DNA from 3 places in the Anaerotruncus sp. 80 genome. Region 2 is predicted to be linked to each of the others. Evidence: riboswitches for the same ligand, from Rfam matches in the RefSeq annotation. Region 2 holds a riboswitch; each other region holds the start of a gene.
What was found. Region 2 has a riboswitch for cobalamin ahead of D1155_RS05925 (hypothetical protein). Riboswitches for the same ligand answer to the same signal wherever they lie in the genome.
Positions count from the first base shown of each region.

Region 1: another riboswitch for cobalamin. It lies ahead of D1155_RS08350 (bacterial Ig-like domain-containing protein); the one in region 2 lies ahead of D1155_RS05925 (hypothetical protein).
Region 3: another riboswitch for cobalamin. It lies ahead of D1155_RS13385 (DUF4430 domain-containing protein); the one in region 2 lies ahead of D1155_RS05925 (hypothetical protein).

Region 1 is NZ_QWES01000014.1:25,070-29,362, forward strand. It holds gene D1155_RS08350 (bacterial Ig-like domain-containing protein) at 1-2,479, opposite strand, end outside; cobalamin riboswitch at 2,608-2,836, opposite strand; gene rplQ (50S ribosomal protein L17) at 3,105-3,446, opposite strand; gene D1155_RS08360 (DNA-directed RNA polymerase subunit alpha) at 3,491-4,293, opposite strand, start outside.
Region 2 is NZ_QWES01000010.1:5,994-10,286, forward strand. It holds gene D1155_RS05915 (nitrogenase iron protein NifH) at 1-319, shown strand, start outside; gene D1155_RS05920 (nitrogenase component 1) at 316-1,797, shown strand; cobalamin riboswitch at 2,002-2,190, shown strand; gene D1155_RS05925 (hypothetical protein) at 2,511-3,515, shown strand; gene D1155_RS05930 (class I SAM-dependent methyltransferase) at 3,801-4,293, shown strand, end outside.
Region 3 is NZ_QWES01000030.1:6,553-10,845, forward strand. It holds gene D1155_RS13375 (anti sigma factor C-terminal domain-containing protein) at 1-945, opposite strand, end outside; gene D1155_RS13380 (RNA polymerase sigma factor) at 942-1,427, opposite strand; cobalamin riboswitch at 1,658-1,860, shown strand; gene D1155_RS13385 (DUF4430 domain-containing protein) at 1,964-4,293, shown strand, end outside.

The DNA of each region.
Region 1 (4,293 bases), on a different contig from region 2:
CTGTTTCAGAAACATGCCCCTGCAGCAGATTCGCTGCGACACAGTAATAATAGAAAGTGCCGTCTTTGTCCGTAGGCGCATTGTACCAACTCTTAGTGGCTCCTTCTATCGGTGTGCCGCCTTCATTTTTATTCTCTGTATTCACATACCACTGATAGGTTAATTTTCCATAGTCATCTTTCTTTACGGATACACTGACTCTCCCTTTTGAAGCAGCATCTCCGACTCTCAAAGATTCGTTACCCTTCGGCTGCTTAGTAAACACTGGTTTTGCCGCAGAGTCTACCTTGATAAAGACGTAAACACCCGTTATATCTTTTCCTGCCGCATTCTTCTCTCCGGTTGTCGCATAAGATTCGTATTTTTTTCCCTTAAAGGTGCATGTGATTTCACAGGACCAGTAACTACCTAAATCATCTGCATATTTCGCATCCGTAAACGGCTGAATTTCCGTCACGTCTTTCGGTCCGAAGCTGCCGCCTGTTTTCGACTCTGCACCGGCTGTGGCGAAATTTCTATACCATTGATAACTGTACACTGCTCCCTCTACCGGATTTTCAAGCTTAACGGAAATTTTTTCCGCTTCAGCCCCCGGTGCGTACACAAAACCTTTATGAAAAGCATAGGAGTAATCATCTCCCAACTCATTACCAAAATTTTCCAATGTCGCTTTTGGTGTCGGATCAGCACTAACTACAATTTTTATGATATTGGAAATAGCAGTATTTTCCTTATTTTTTTCATTGGTAAACTGACAATAGTAGTAAGTTGTACCGATTTCTTCTGTAGATGGTGTATATTCCCTATCCTGTGCTCCTTCAATAGCAGTCGCACCTTCTGTAGAATTGATACTGTTCTTGTACCACTGATAACGCACTGCTCCGCTTGCGCTGGCTTTCGCTGTCAGCGCTGCCGCTTTATTTCCCTGGATGTAATCCGCAGATTTTGGCTGTTCTACAACGGTAGGCACATCCGTTTCAGGCTCTTTTTCATAACAAATCTGATAGATTGTTTCTGCATAGCGGTCAGAGGAAACTGTAATTTCTACATTCATGCGGCCGGATTCATCCCACTTTACAGGAATTTCACTTTCCTCTCCATTTGAAACTTCTATTCCATTTGCTTTAATCATGTATGACTTATTGTACCCAGTTGCTTTAATCTTAGTCGTTTCCGCATCCTTGTCAATATACGTATGATACTGCGTTTCATCCTGATTGAAGGCTTTATCCATTATACCTTCTACCGCCAGTTCTTTCAGGGTAGCATTAAGATTTGCTTTTATACTGTACTGCGCAACGATCCCCATGCTTCCCTTATAACGAACATGAAAGCATCCTTGATACAGCTTTGAGCGGTTTCCGGAGATCATACCAGACTCTCCCCGTACAGTTTTATTCAGCGCTTCGCCTGCAAATTCGTTGGTCGGCGCCTGCGGATCAGAAGAGAAGCTGCTATAGATATATACGCCTTTATTGCCGAGATAATCCGGTATGTCCACTTCATATCCGTCTTTTTTGCCATCCTGCAATGCAGGAGTCATTGTAAGCGGATTTTTACGTTCGCTAAAATCTTCCTCACTTCTATAAAGTTCCAAGACTTTCAAGGAAGGAGCATTCAGCAATTGTACGTTTATGAATGGCATGATAATATCTGCTTTCGGATTATATGCCGTTAGCCAGCAGGAATCCTCTGTCTGATTTAAAGTTACATTTTTGACTACTGCTTTACTACTTGCCGCAGCTCCACCAACCGGCGCAACTTCACCATTAGAGTCAATTACCCCCAGCTGCAGTCCTTCCATGCCCACGCCGTTAAGCATCCGCTGAGATTCTTCCTTTGCGCCAAACTGCGCCACATTGAATCCCCAGCAATGGATATCGAAAGGAACGTCTCTGAGCCTGCTCAGTGTATACACCGGCTTCCAATGTATCCCATTATTTCCTGATGTAGCATAGCTAGCGGAAACCCCTGTATACATATCCTTCTTTTCAGCAGAAGCATAGCGGAAAAATTCCAAACAGTCTCCTTCCTTGATTGCTGTGACTGCCGGCGTCTCACAAAGCTGTCTGTTGATCATAACACCGCTGTCTGTGGTTTTCTCACCAAAATAACGGGTTACATTGCCGTTCTCGTCTATCTCCAGCTTATCAGCTGCTGTCTCTTTAGTAAATTCTTCTCCATATTTCTCCATATGCGCTTTTACCAGCGCATCCAATACAGAAACTTCATCCTTCACGCTGTCGGCATAGCCGTAGGTCTCAGCAAGATCCGCATCTACCTGGGTATTCACCAGCGGCGCATGGAAAAACTTCTGATTCGCCTGTGAAGTAATAGTTACCTTACAGGATTTCTCTGCTTCCGCTTCGGTTCCATCACCTGTATCCGCAAATGCCATAGATGGCATCATGCTGAAAACAATGAGAAAGCTGAGAAGCAGCACAAGAGTTTTCTTCAAGTTTTGCTTTTGTTCTTTCATGTGTTTTTTCCTTTCTTGTCTTAGTTACCGCCTACAGCTTCCTGCTTTTTACAACAAAAAAGACTATAGGCATTTGCCTACAGTCCGAATTTACTGTATCTTAACCATGGATTCTTACGGTTACCTCGCCGCAAATCCTCATTTCATGCAGGTCTCCTGGCTCATGGATTATCGTCTCAATCTCCCTTCCCAGGTTTCCCCAGTGGTTGACTATTTCCAGTCTCAATCAAAACAATCCAACTACAGTGGCGGGTCCGCGCAGGACTTTCACCTGCTTCCCTCTTAGCTTTCTCATTGACATCTCCTGATAAACAAGGTGCGATTCCAATGGAAAGAACACAAAACGTTGTTTTTTATTTTAGTTTTTAATTATTGTTTGGAATTTCTTCCAATTGTATTATAGCCCTCTCCGAACAAATTTGCAATATCATTTTTTATTACTACATTATATAGATATTAATCTTTCCCTGCTGCGCCACTTTTTCTCAAAATTATACGCTTTCAGGTTGCAAGGTCTTCATACTACCTCAAATACAGCAAAGTCTACTAAAGAAATCACAGTATAACCATAAAACCCTGCAGGGCTTACCATGCAGGGTTTTCATGTTTTATCTTAAGCTGATGATTATACTAATTCTAAGAACACTACTTCAGCGCAATCGCCTCTTCTAGGTCCCAGCTTCAGAATTCTTGTATATCCACCGTTTCTGTCAGCATACTTTGGTGCAATTTCATCAAACAGCTTGCTTACTACGCTTTCGTCGTAGATGTATGCCAGCGCCTGTCTTCTTGCGTGAAGGTCGCCGCGCTTTGCAAGTGTAATCAGCTTTTCTGCTTCTCTTCTAGCTTCCTTAGCTCTGCAGTCAGTAGTAGAAATTCTACCTTCTCTGAGCAGATCAGTTACCAGATTTCTCAGCATAGCTTTTCTGTGAGCAGTAGGTCTGCCCAGTTTTCTATATCCTGGCATATCAATTCTCCTTTCACTTCGTTATTGTCTGTCTATGCAAATGATTAATCGTCGCTTGGTTTGAGACCAAGTCCTAATTCTTCTAATTTTGCTTTCACTTCGTCGAGGGACTTCTTACCAAGGTTTCTAACCTTCATCATATCCTCTTCGGTGCGTTCGGTTAATTCTTCAACAGTGTTGATTGCAGCTCTCTTCAGGCAGTTGAAAGAACGAACGGAAAGTTCCAATTCATCAATTGTCATTTCCAGCGCTTTTTCTTTCTGGTCTTCTTCTTTTGCAACCATGATTTCCATACCGTCGGTAGAATCATCCAGCTGAATGAAGAGATTCAGGTGTTCCTGCATAATCTTCGCTCCTATGGATACGCCTTCTTCCGGCGTGATGGAACCATCTGTCCAAATTTCCAGAATCAATCTGTCAAAGTCAGTGACCTGACCAACTCTTGTGTTCTCTACTGTATAGTTGACTTTTCTAACAGGTGTGTAGATAGAGTCAACTGGAATCACTGAAATCGGTGTGCTTTCTGTCTTGTTCTGGTCAGCAGGTACATAGCCTCTGCCTCTTGCGAGATTGATTTCCATTACAAGTGTAGCATTTTCTTCCAGTGTTGCAATATGCAGCTCAGGATTGAAAATTTCCATTTCGGAATCGCCAATGATGTCCGCAGCCGTTACAACTTTTGGACCAACCGCATTGATGATTACACGCTTTGTATTATCGCCGTTCAGTCTTACAGCAAGTTTCTTTAAGTTTAAGATGATTTCTGTTACGTCTTCTTTGACACCTGGTATCGTTGAAAACTCGTGAAGTATTCCGTCGATTTTTACAGAAGTTACAGCAGCACCCG
Region 2 (4,293 bases):
AATTAATGGTGCGGCATTGGGTGGCCTGATCCACAATCACTATAGCGGCTTATGGGATGCGACTATACTGAACGAGTTTTCAGAGCTGGTGAAATGTCCGGTTGTAGGAGTTATTGAAGAAAGTAAGGAATTGAAGGTCGCAGACTTTTGCAGAAAAACTTTAGCAGAAACTCAGCCAGATAGCAAAGCTTTTGCACAGTTTGTTCATTTGGCCGAAAGAATTGAAAATGGGGAGCACTTCTTGCCCCAACCAGTAAAAAAAGAAGAATTGGAACTTTTTCGAAAGCGAATTCATTTAAAGTCGGAGGTGAAGAAATGACTTGTGCCATACAGAGTCTGGATTTCTCAGGGCTGGAAGAAAGTGTGGCTGCACCAATTCTTGAAACAGAAGGCATAGCTTTAGTAGCAGCCGGTTCTCTCATATGTCTGCGAAGTTTGTATCTGGAAGCGCAGCGTAAAGGCGCACTGAAAAGATTTTATCCTTGTATGATGACTGAAAATGACTATGTCTTGGGCAATAGCGAGAAAATCAAAGCTATGCTGGAGATGGCAGCTGCAGCCGAGGATATCAGAGGAATAGTTTTTTATGTTTCCTGTCTGGAAGTGATTTCGGGGATGGATTTAGAAGAAGTGCTCAGAAAAGCGGACAATCCGAAAGGTAAACCTGTTAGAATTCTGCAGCGTGGTCCCATGGTAAAGCGAAGGAAGAAGCCAAGAGAAGAAAGAGATAGTATCCTGAAAGAGCTTTTATCATATCCCACTATCTCCGATAATGGGAGCAGTGAGAAAATGTCACCAACAGGCGGGGAAATTATGCCTGTTATGGCTCCGGATATTGCTGCTGTTTTTTCTATGCTACAAACCTTTCCTGTTGATCAGCTGTTAATAACTCCGGGAGGGTGTGGCCGTTGCCTGGATCTGTCAACAGAGATTCATAAGAGCCATGGTATGTATCGGACTTCATTTAATGACCTGGATGTTTGTTCCGGTTTTTCTTCACATTTACAACAGCTTCTGAATGAGAACTTTCCTTCAGAAAAAATGCTTTGCTGCCTGTTTGGGTCTGTAACAAAGATGAGCGGCATAGAACAGACATTGTTTTTACGACACAATCAAAGGGAGATCTTTTATACAGATGGTTTCCATTATGGCGTAAAAGCGGCGGCAGAAGCTTTAAAGATAATGGGAGAACGATTTGCAGAGAAACACCGTCTGCAGCCGGGCGGTCATACAATTCTTATTCTTGGACATTACCCTCTTGGCACTGCCTGCCGGCAATATTATACAAGAGCAGTAGAGCAGATAAAAAAACAAGGGTTTGATTGCGTACATCTGTTTCAGTTATGGGAGCTTGATACGCTCCCTGAGATTTGTTCCCTTTGGCCGTGGAATCTGGAAGGCAGCTGTTTGGCTGAAACATGGTGTCAGAAATGGCATATTCCGATATATCAGGAACTGCACCCCGTATCAGAGGAAGTATTTCCTAAGATAAAAAAAGGTGCAAAAATGCTGATTATGACAGAGGCACTATTGGGGAGCAGATTGAAGAAGTACTATGAAAAACAGGGTATATCAGTAGAATTGGGGTTGTATGCACCCGACATGGAAACCAGAGAATTTTACGAAACTTTCTTAATGGAGGAGATATTTTATTTTTCAGAACTGCATGAACTTGAGAGACTGATGGGGGATAAAGATGTTGTATTGGCAGATCGTGTATTTTCCGAGTATGTTTGTGATAAACGATGCGTTTTTTTTGAAATTACTTATCCTATGATTGGCGGAAGTCTGCTATAGAAGGAAGACATTTTTTATTATTAGAATACTCTATATATAAAATTGAAATCAGAATTTAAAAAATATAATTTGTTATAATATAATAAATATTTTAATATAATAATAAAAACGTTTATTCTGGTTTTTACGTTTATTTTTGCAGGAAAAATAAAAGTCCTTTATATTGACAAAATGTGAAAAATGTTGTATTTTTATATAAAAGTGAATATGTAAATGCATTTTGAATTTTGCGGAATTTTTCTGCAGGAAGTAAGTGAGAGTCTTACACAGGAACGCTACTGTAATTACGGAGTGTCCTTTTGAGAACGTTGTTCAGTCACTGATTTTTATCGGGAAGACAAGAGGCCATGATGATGTATAAGTCAGGATACATTCATATGCATTATTCGTTACACTCTTCGAGTTCAGGAGGTATAGATAAAGGATAGTTTTCACAGATAGTGCTGTGAATTTTATTGTTGTGTGAACCTGTTTAACTTTGGAGTTTTACAGGGTTTTTTAATTTGATATAATAAACAAATGCGATGAGGATTGTTCTTGGAACATGTACTCTTAATCTTTAGAGCGGTGAAATTCCGCCACATATAGCTGTGATTGCTTTAGCATAAGTCAGCTCAGGTCGTGTTCTTTTTTCCGTTAGGATTGCATTGTTTTTCGTCTGTTCTTTCGGAACAGACGTTTTTTTTAGCAGATTTTAACAAAAGGTGAAAGGTATGGACAAATCGACGATAACAGAAGAAAAATTTCATGTTATGTATCAAAGACTTTTGAGAATGTCGCAGGAATTTTATGATAATGAGAATATGGAACAAGAGGTCGATACGGAGACTTGTGAAACATTCTCACTTTTAAGTGAAACGGGTAAGGCTTTCTATGATCAGTTAACAGACGAGATGCTTTTAAATGTTTTGCGTAATAGAGCACAGGTCTTAGGAACATCCCCTTCGCAAAAAGAAGTGTTCTGGATATGGAAAGACTATATTAAGCAAAGATTTAAAAAATGGCCATATGCACTTAGAACTGCCGGCCTTCCTGCGTCTGCGGGTAACAAGGGGAAGTCTTTAGAACAATTTGAAAAAGAAAAAAAATATGTAGAAAAACAACTGGAGACTGTTCGGAAACAGGCCATGGTGACAGGGAGAATTCCTCACCCTCATGAACTTCCGGAAGTATGTGAAAATTTAAAAAAATATATGAAAACATGGGGGCAGGTGATAAAAGCTGCGGGGATTCAAGATTGTTTATTAAGCCAACAATCTGTGTATCGAATTGACGACCTGGAAGATGATTACCGACAGATGCTGGATACTATAAAGCAATTATCTATGGAAAGAGGACGCGCTCCACTTCATGACGAAGTAGACAGAGAAATGAGACAAAAATTGATAGAGCGCTGCTCTTCTTGGAGAAACGCATTGTATCAGATAGGTCTTGAACCTGTTATGCGAATCACTCCCTTTTCATCGACGGATCTGGTCTTGAGCAACAGAAAGGGGGTAAGGAAACACAAAAACACTTTGTATGACTGTTATTACAGGGTTTTAAACCTTACCGATGAAGCAAAAGCGGATTTAGAGTATTTACAACAGTTAAGTGAAACACTTAAAAGAATGCCGACCAAAAAAGATGTTCCACCGTATATTGTGAAGCGATTGATTCAAACTTGTGGGTCATGGACAAATGTATTATTTCAGTTAAGATATTATTTACCGGATTAAGAGCAGGAGGAATTATATGCGGAAGAATGCAGTCAGCATTACAGAAACGCAACGCGAAAAGAAATATGTACGATACATTAGTGCTGGAGTTTGCTAATTGTTATTGTTCTTGTGTTTAAGGAGAACACTTTGTAGAAGAGAAGCACACGTCTCTTAGAGAGAGCTTTAGTGTAATTGCTCATTTTGACATTGTAGAGAAAAAACTGTGATATGTGGCGGAAAAGCTTGAAGTCGTTTACGTGATTTTTTGTACTAAACAAACTGTATTAATAGAAAGGAGATACCATGAGATTAAATGAAGAAATCAAGGATTACTGGGAAGGAGAAGCGGATGTATACAGCCGTGGCATTAAGGAAGAACTGGAAAGTTCTCAAAGACAAGCATGGAAGGAGCTGATCCTGTCCTATGCTCCCAGAAAAGCAAAACTGAAAATTCTGGATGTAGGCACAGGTCCGGGTTTTTTCCCTATTATTCTAAGTGAAGAAGGTCATAAAGTAACTGGTATTGATATTACGGAAAATATGATTGCCAGGGCAAAGGAAAACGTAAAGAGGCAAGGACAAAGTGCTGTATTGATGACCATGGATTGCCAGAATTTAAGCTTTCCCGATGAAAGTTTTGATATGGTAATATGCCGTAATATTACCTGGACATTGGACGACCCAAAACGAGCTTATCAGGAATGGAAACGAGTGTTGAAAACAGGAGGAAGACTGTTAATTTTCGATGCCTGCTGGTATCGACACCTCTATGATGAAAAACTTCAAATTCGATATG
Region 3 (4,293 bases), on a different contig from region 2:
GGTGCTTTCTTTATCTATATCTATGCCTTTGTCCGTGTCGAAGAACAGGTTCGGATAGGCGTCTCTGTCCCAACCCATAGCTGCACCGTATAGGAAATCGTAATAAAAACCTAGATTTTGTGGAGGGCCAGATGCACGTGTGCACGGCGCACACCATAGAAGCCCCGGAATTTCCTCCTTCTTTGTCCACGCAATGAAGTCTTCGTAAGGCATTTGCCGATTCAGCGTGACAAAGACGACGTATTTGTCTGCTGGGTTCATGGAGACGGTAAGATAATCGACAGGGTCTGTCAGTTCTGAAAGTGGTTGATCTGTCACATAGGAATCTCTGGTTTCAGAAAGAATTTCGCTCCAGCCGAAGATATTCATATGTGGTCTACGTAGAACATTATTGTTATAAAGGGTTAGTCGCCCTTTTTCAATTTTTCCAGAGATGTCAGAGAAACGTCCGTTGTAGGAGATACTTTGTGGGATATTGATGTCGTAGTTACCGTATCCCCGGTCGGTCACGTTGACTACATCGCGGTAATAGCCAGGCAGCATCAGACTGGTGTAAATTGCCATATCCAATTCTATCTGCTTGGTAGTTCTGTATTCCTCCTCACCGATGATTTTTCCTGGATTGTAATAAAACAGGGATACAATCTGTGGCAGCGCAAACTGGATGAAGAGTATCATAATCAGCGCCATCACCAGTATGATTACGCCCAGCTTTCGGAAGGCTTTTCTAATAGAACGATTGATGACCTTTACAAAATCCTCAGAGTCGGACAATGTTCTTTCTTTCAAAAAATCCTCTGACAGGCTGAGATCAAAGACTTCTTCGACTTCTAAAAGGTAGTCGGTGATGGCCTCCTGACGTTCAATATCGGTGCGAACTTTTTCCGCCTCTTGTTCCGTCAATTCGCCTTTTTTATATAATTCGAGTAGTTCACGATATCTCATTTTTCTTCCTCCATATGGGTTTTCAGTTCTTTTCTGGCTCGTACAGCTGCCATGCGCACAGCTGACGGAGTCATTGCCAGTACAGTGCCTATTTCCTTGTGGGATAGCTGGCCGAAGTACTGCATGATTAAAATTTCCCTTGATCTCGCGGAAAGCCGCTGCAGGTTTTTATAGAGCAGCTTGTACTGTTCCTGCTGCAAAATGATTTCCAGCGGCTCTGCGCTTTTTTTCGCTGCAGGGTCAGTTGTCATGTTCTCATACCTTCCTGCTTTTTTTATTGCATTATAGGTCAGGTTTCTTGCTACCAGGTAAAGCCAGGCACGCATATTGGTATGACCGTCTGGCAGAGCCAGAATGGCTTTTAAAAAAGTTTCCTGCAGCAGATCTTCCGTCGCATGCTTGTCTTTACAGATGGAATAAATATACAGGTATAGCTCTCTCTCGTATTTGCGGTAAAGCTGCTCCAGCACCTTGCTGTCCATGACATTTGCGCACCTCCTTTCGGCAGTATTTTGTTCTCTTTACATATATAACAATTGTGCAGTGGAAATGCAACAAGAAATTGTCTCGTTTTGACCTATTGCCATTTATGTATAGTATATATTTGAAAATATTGTATTGCAAAAAAATAATCACAAGGATATAATGAAATAGGAGTTAGCTTTGCGAAAAGGAAATCCAAAGTCTCTCCAGATTATAATTAAAAACAAAATATAAAGAAACCATTTTGTGTTCTTCCTTGTGCGTACCACAGGGGAGCTAAGAGGGAAGCAAGTGAGAGCCTTGCGCGGACCCGCCACTGTAATTGGATTGTTTTTACCACTGGTGAAGAGCCACCCACTGGGGAGACCTGGGAAGGGAAAGAAAAACGATAATCCATGAGCCAGGAGACCTGCATGAGATGAGGATTCCGCGGCGAGGTAACCGTAAGAATCCAGAGTTTAGATACAGTAAATGCGGACTGTAGGCAAAGAGCCTGCAGTTTTTTTGTGGGCAGAAATGTAGAAAGGAAGAACACATGAAGAAAAACGAAACAGTAAAGAAATTTTCTGCCATTCTTCTAAGTATCGTCATGGTACTTTGCATGATGCCGTCTATGGCATTTGCTGCGGAAGCAGATGTGCAGACAGGAAATGTACAGATTACTGTGCCGGCGGATGCAAAAGTATTTGTTGGCACGAAGGAAAAACACTTCAAGCCGTTTATAGAGCAGGAGACTATTGGTGAAGTGCCGGCTGAGGAAGGGCTGAAGACGGTATCCTATAATCTGCCGGCAAACAAGGATTACAATTTCAGAATCAGTGGGAAAGGCTATGTGACTTATACCGGAAAATTCAAGTCACCGGCAGCGTCCAAAGATCCGTATATCTTAAATGTTTCTGAAAGCGATTTGAAGCCGGAAGGAAAAAACGCTAAAACCGTCGATAAAGCTTCAACTTCAAATAAGAATTACAACATGGCAGACATTTATCTGAACATCAATCCCGCAGGCTATCTGAAGTTGAAGAAAAACGATGAATACCAGATCGTATCTCTGAGAAACTGGGAGGCAGTAGACACCCTTACAAATAATTACTTTATTGAGCCGGACTATCACTATGAGGCTGTCAACTTTGACGGAACACCAAGTGATGTGGTATCCGTATCAGAAAGTGGAAAAGTGACTGCGCAGAAGGAAGGTACTGCAGTGGTACTTGTAACCTATGACGCTTTTAATAATATTTCTGCGGTTGGCGGTCCGTTCTTTGGTGCAATCTGGCCGGAAAATACAGGTGTGTTTGTAGTATCTGTAGGATCATCTGATAGTACGGTCAGTGTCAACGCTAAGGTAAATACCGAGACGAACGCAACCGTCAGCAATGGAAAACTCGCAGGGGATGACTTGGATGCGGAGCTGGATATCATTTACTATCTGACAGAGATGACTGATGCTGCCGGGGAAAAAACAGTTTATGATGATGCTCATGGAAGCTATACATTTACACCGACAGGTGAAGTTGCTTCTGTAGAGGTGGCAAATCCTAATTATGCTGGCGGAAAGCTGAACTATGGTGGGTTTGTGCCAGCTGAAAGAAATGCAGACGGCAGTTATACTGTAAAGTTGGTCGAAGGCAGAAATATTGTGAAGGTCAGCGACGGAACTGCCTGTGATTATCAGGTGGTTTCTGCGAAAGGTGTCAAAGCAGCGGTTACCAACAAGACTACGCCGGGCAAGGCGTTAGTGGCAGGCGACCAGTTTGCAATCAGTTTCGATACATTGTATCATCCTGTCAATAAGCTAGCGGGAATTTATAATATGTCAGCAGCGGTAATCTATCAGACTGTAGAAGGAATGGAAGGTAAAACCGTTGGAGGAACCGCAGCACAGTACAATTTTGCAGCTAATGCCAAAGCGCAGACTATGGAAAATCAGGTTAGCATTACAAAGACTACGTTCTTTGGCAGCACTAACTATAGCCTGAAAAAGGGCGATGCAGCAGCTATTCCGGCGGATTATACAAAAGACACACTGACTGTATCCCAAGGGGGTCTTTTCACTTTTGGATTTGGAAGCAGTTACGGCGCACACAGAGAAATTACCTATGAAGTAGGCGCTTCTCCAAACTTTACCGCAGTCAGTCAGACAGCATATTTTGGAATTTTGCCGGATATTACCTTGCAGGTCGAAAAAGCTGACGCTGCCGGCGACATCGAAATCGTTGAAGTGGTTACGCAGCCGAAAAAAACAGCATACTTTGAGGGCGAGTCCTTTGATGGGGAAGGTATGAGTCTGAAAGTCACTTATGCAGACGGCACAGAGAGAACTGTAACAGGCGGTTACAGCGTGACGCCTTCTGTTATGGAGAAGGGTACACAGAAAGTAATGGTCAGCCTGGGAGGAAAAATCGTAGAAGTACCGGTAACTGTAACACCTTTGGAAGTGACAAAGATTGAAATTACAAAAGCGCCTTCAAAGACGGCGTATATCGCAGGAGAATATTTTAACCCGTCTGGTATGGTTGTAAGTGCAGTATATAACAGTGGAAAGAAAGAAGAAATTACAGACTATACTTATGAAGCTGCACCTCTTACAAAAGATGTAACCGGTGTGACAATTTCTTATCAGGAAAAGACTGTGGAACAGCAGATTACTGTAGCTGAACAGCAAATTTCTGCGCCTGAGGATAACAAGATAAAAGTCACCTTTACTCTGCTCGGTGATGAGAAGCACGGCGAGGACGGCGTTTCACATACTTATAAAAAGGGTACAATCGACCGGGAATGGATTTCTGCTATGGAAGTGACTGTGGATAAGGACGCAACGGTTCTGGATGTGATTGAAAAAGCCTTGAGTATCAAGGGAATGGG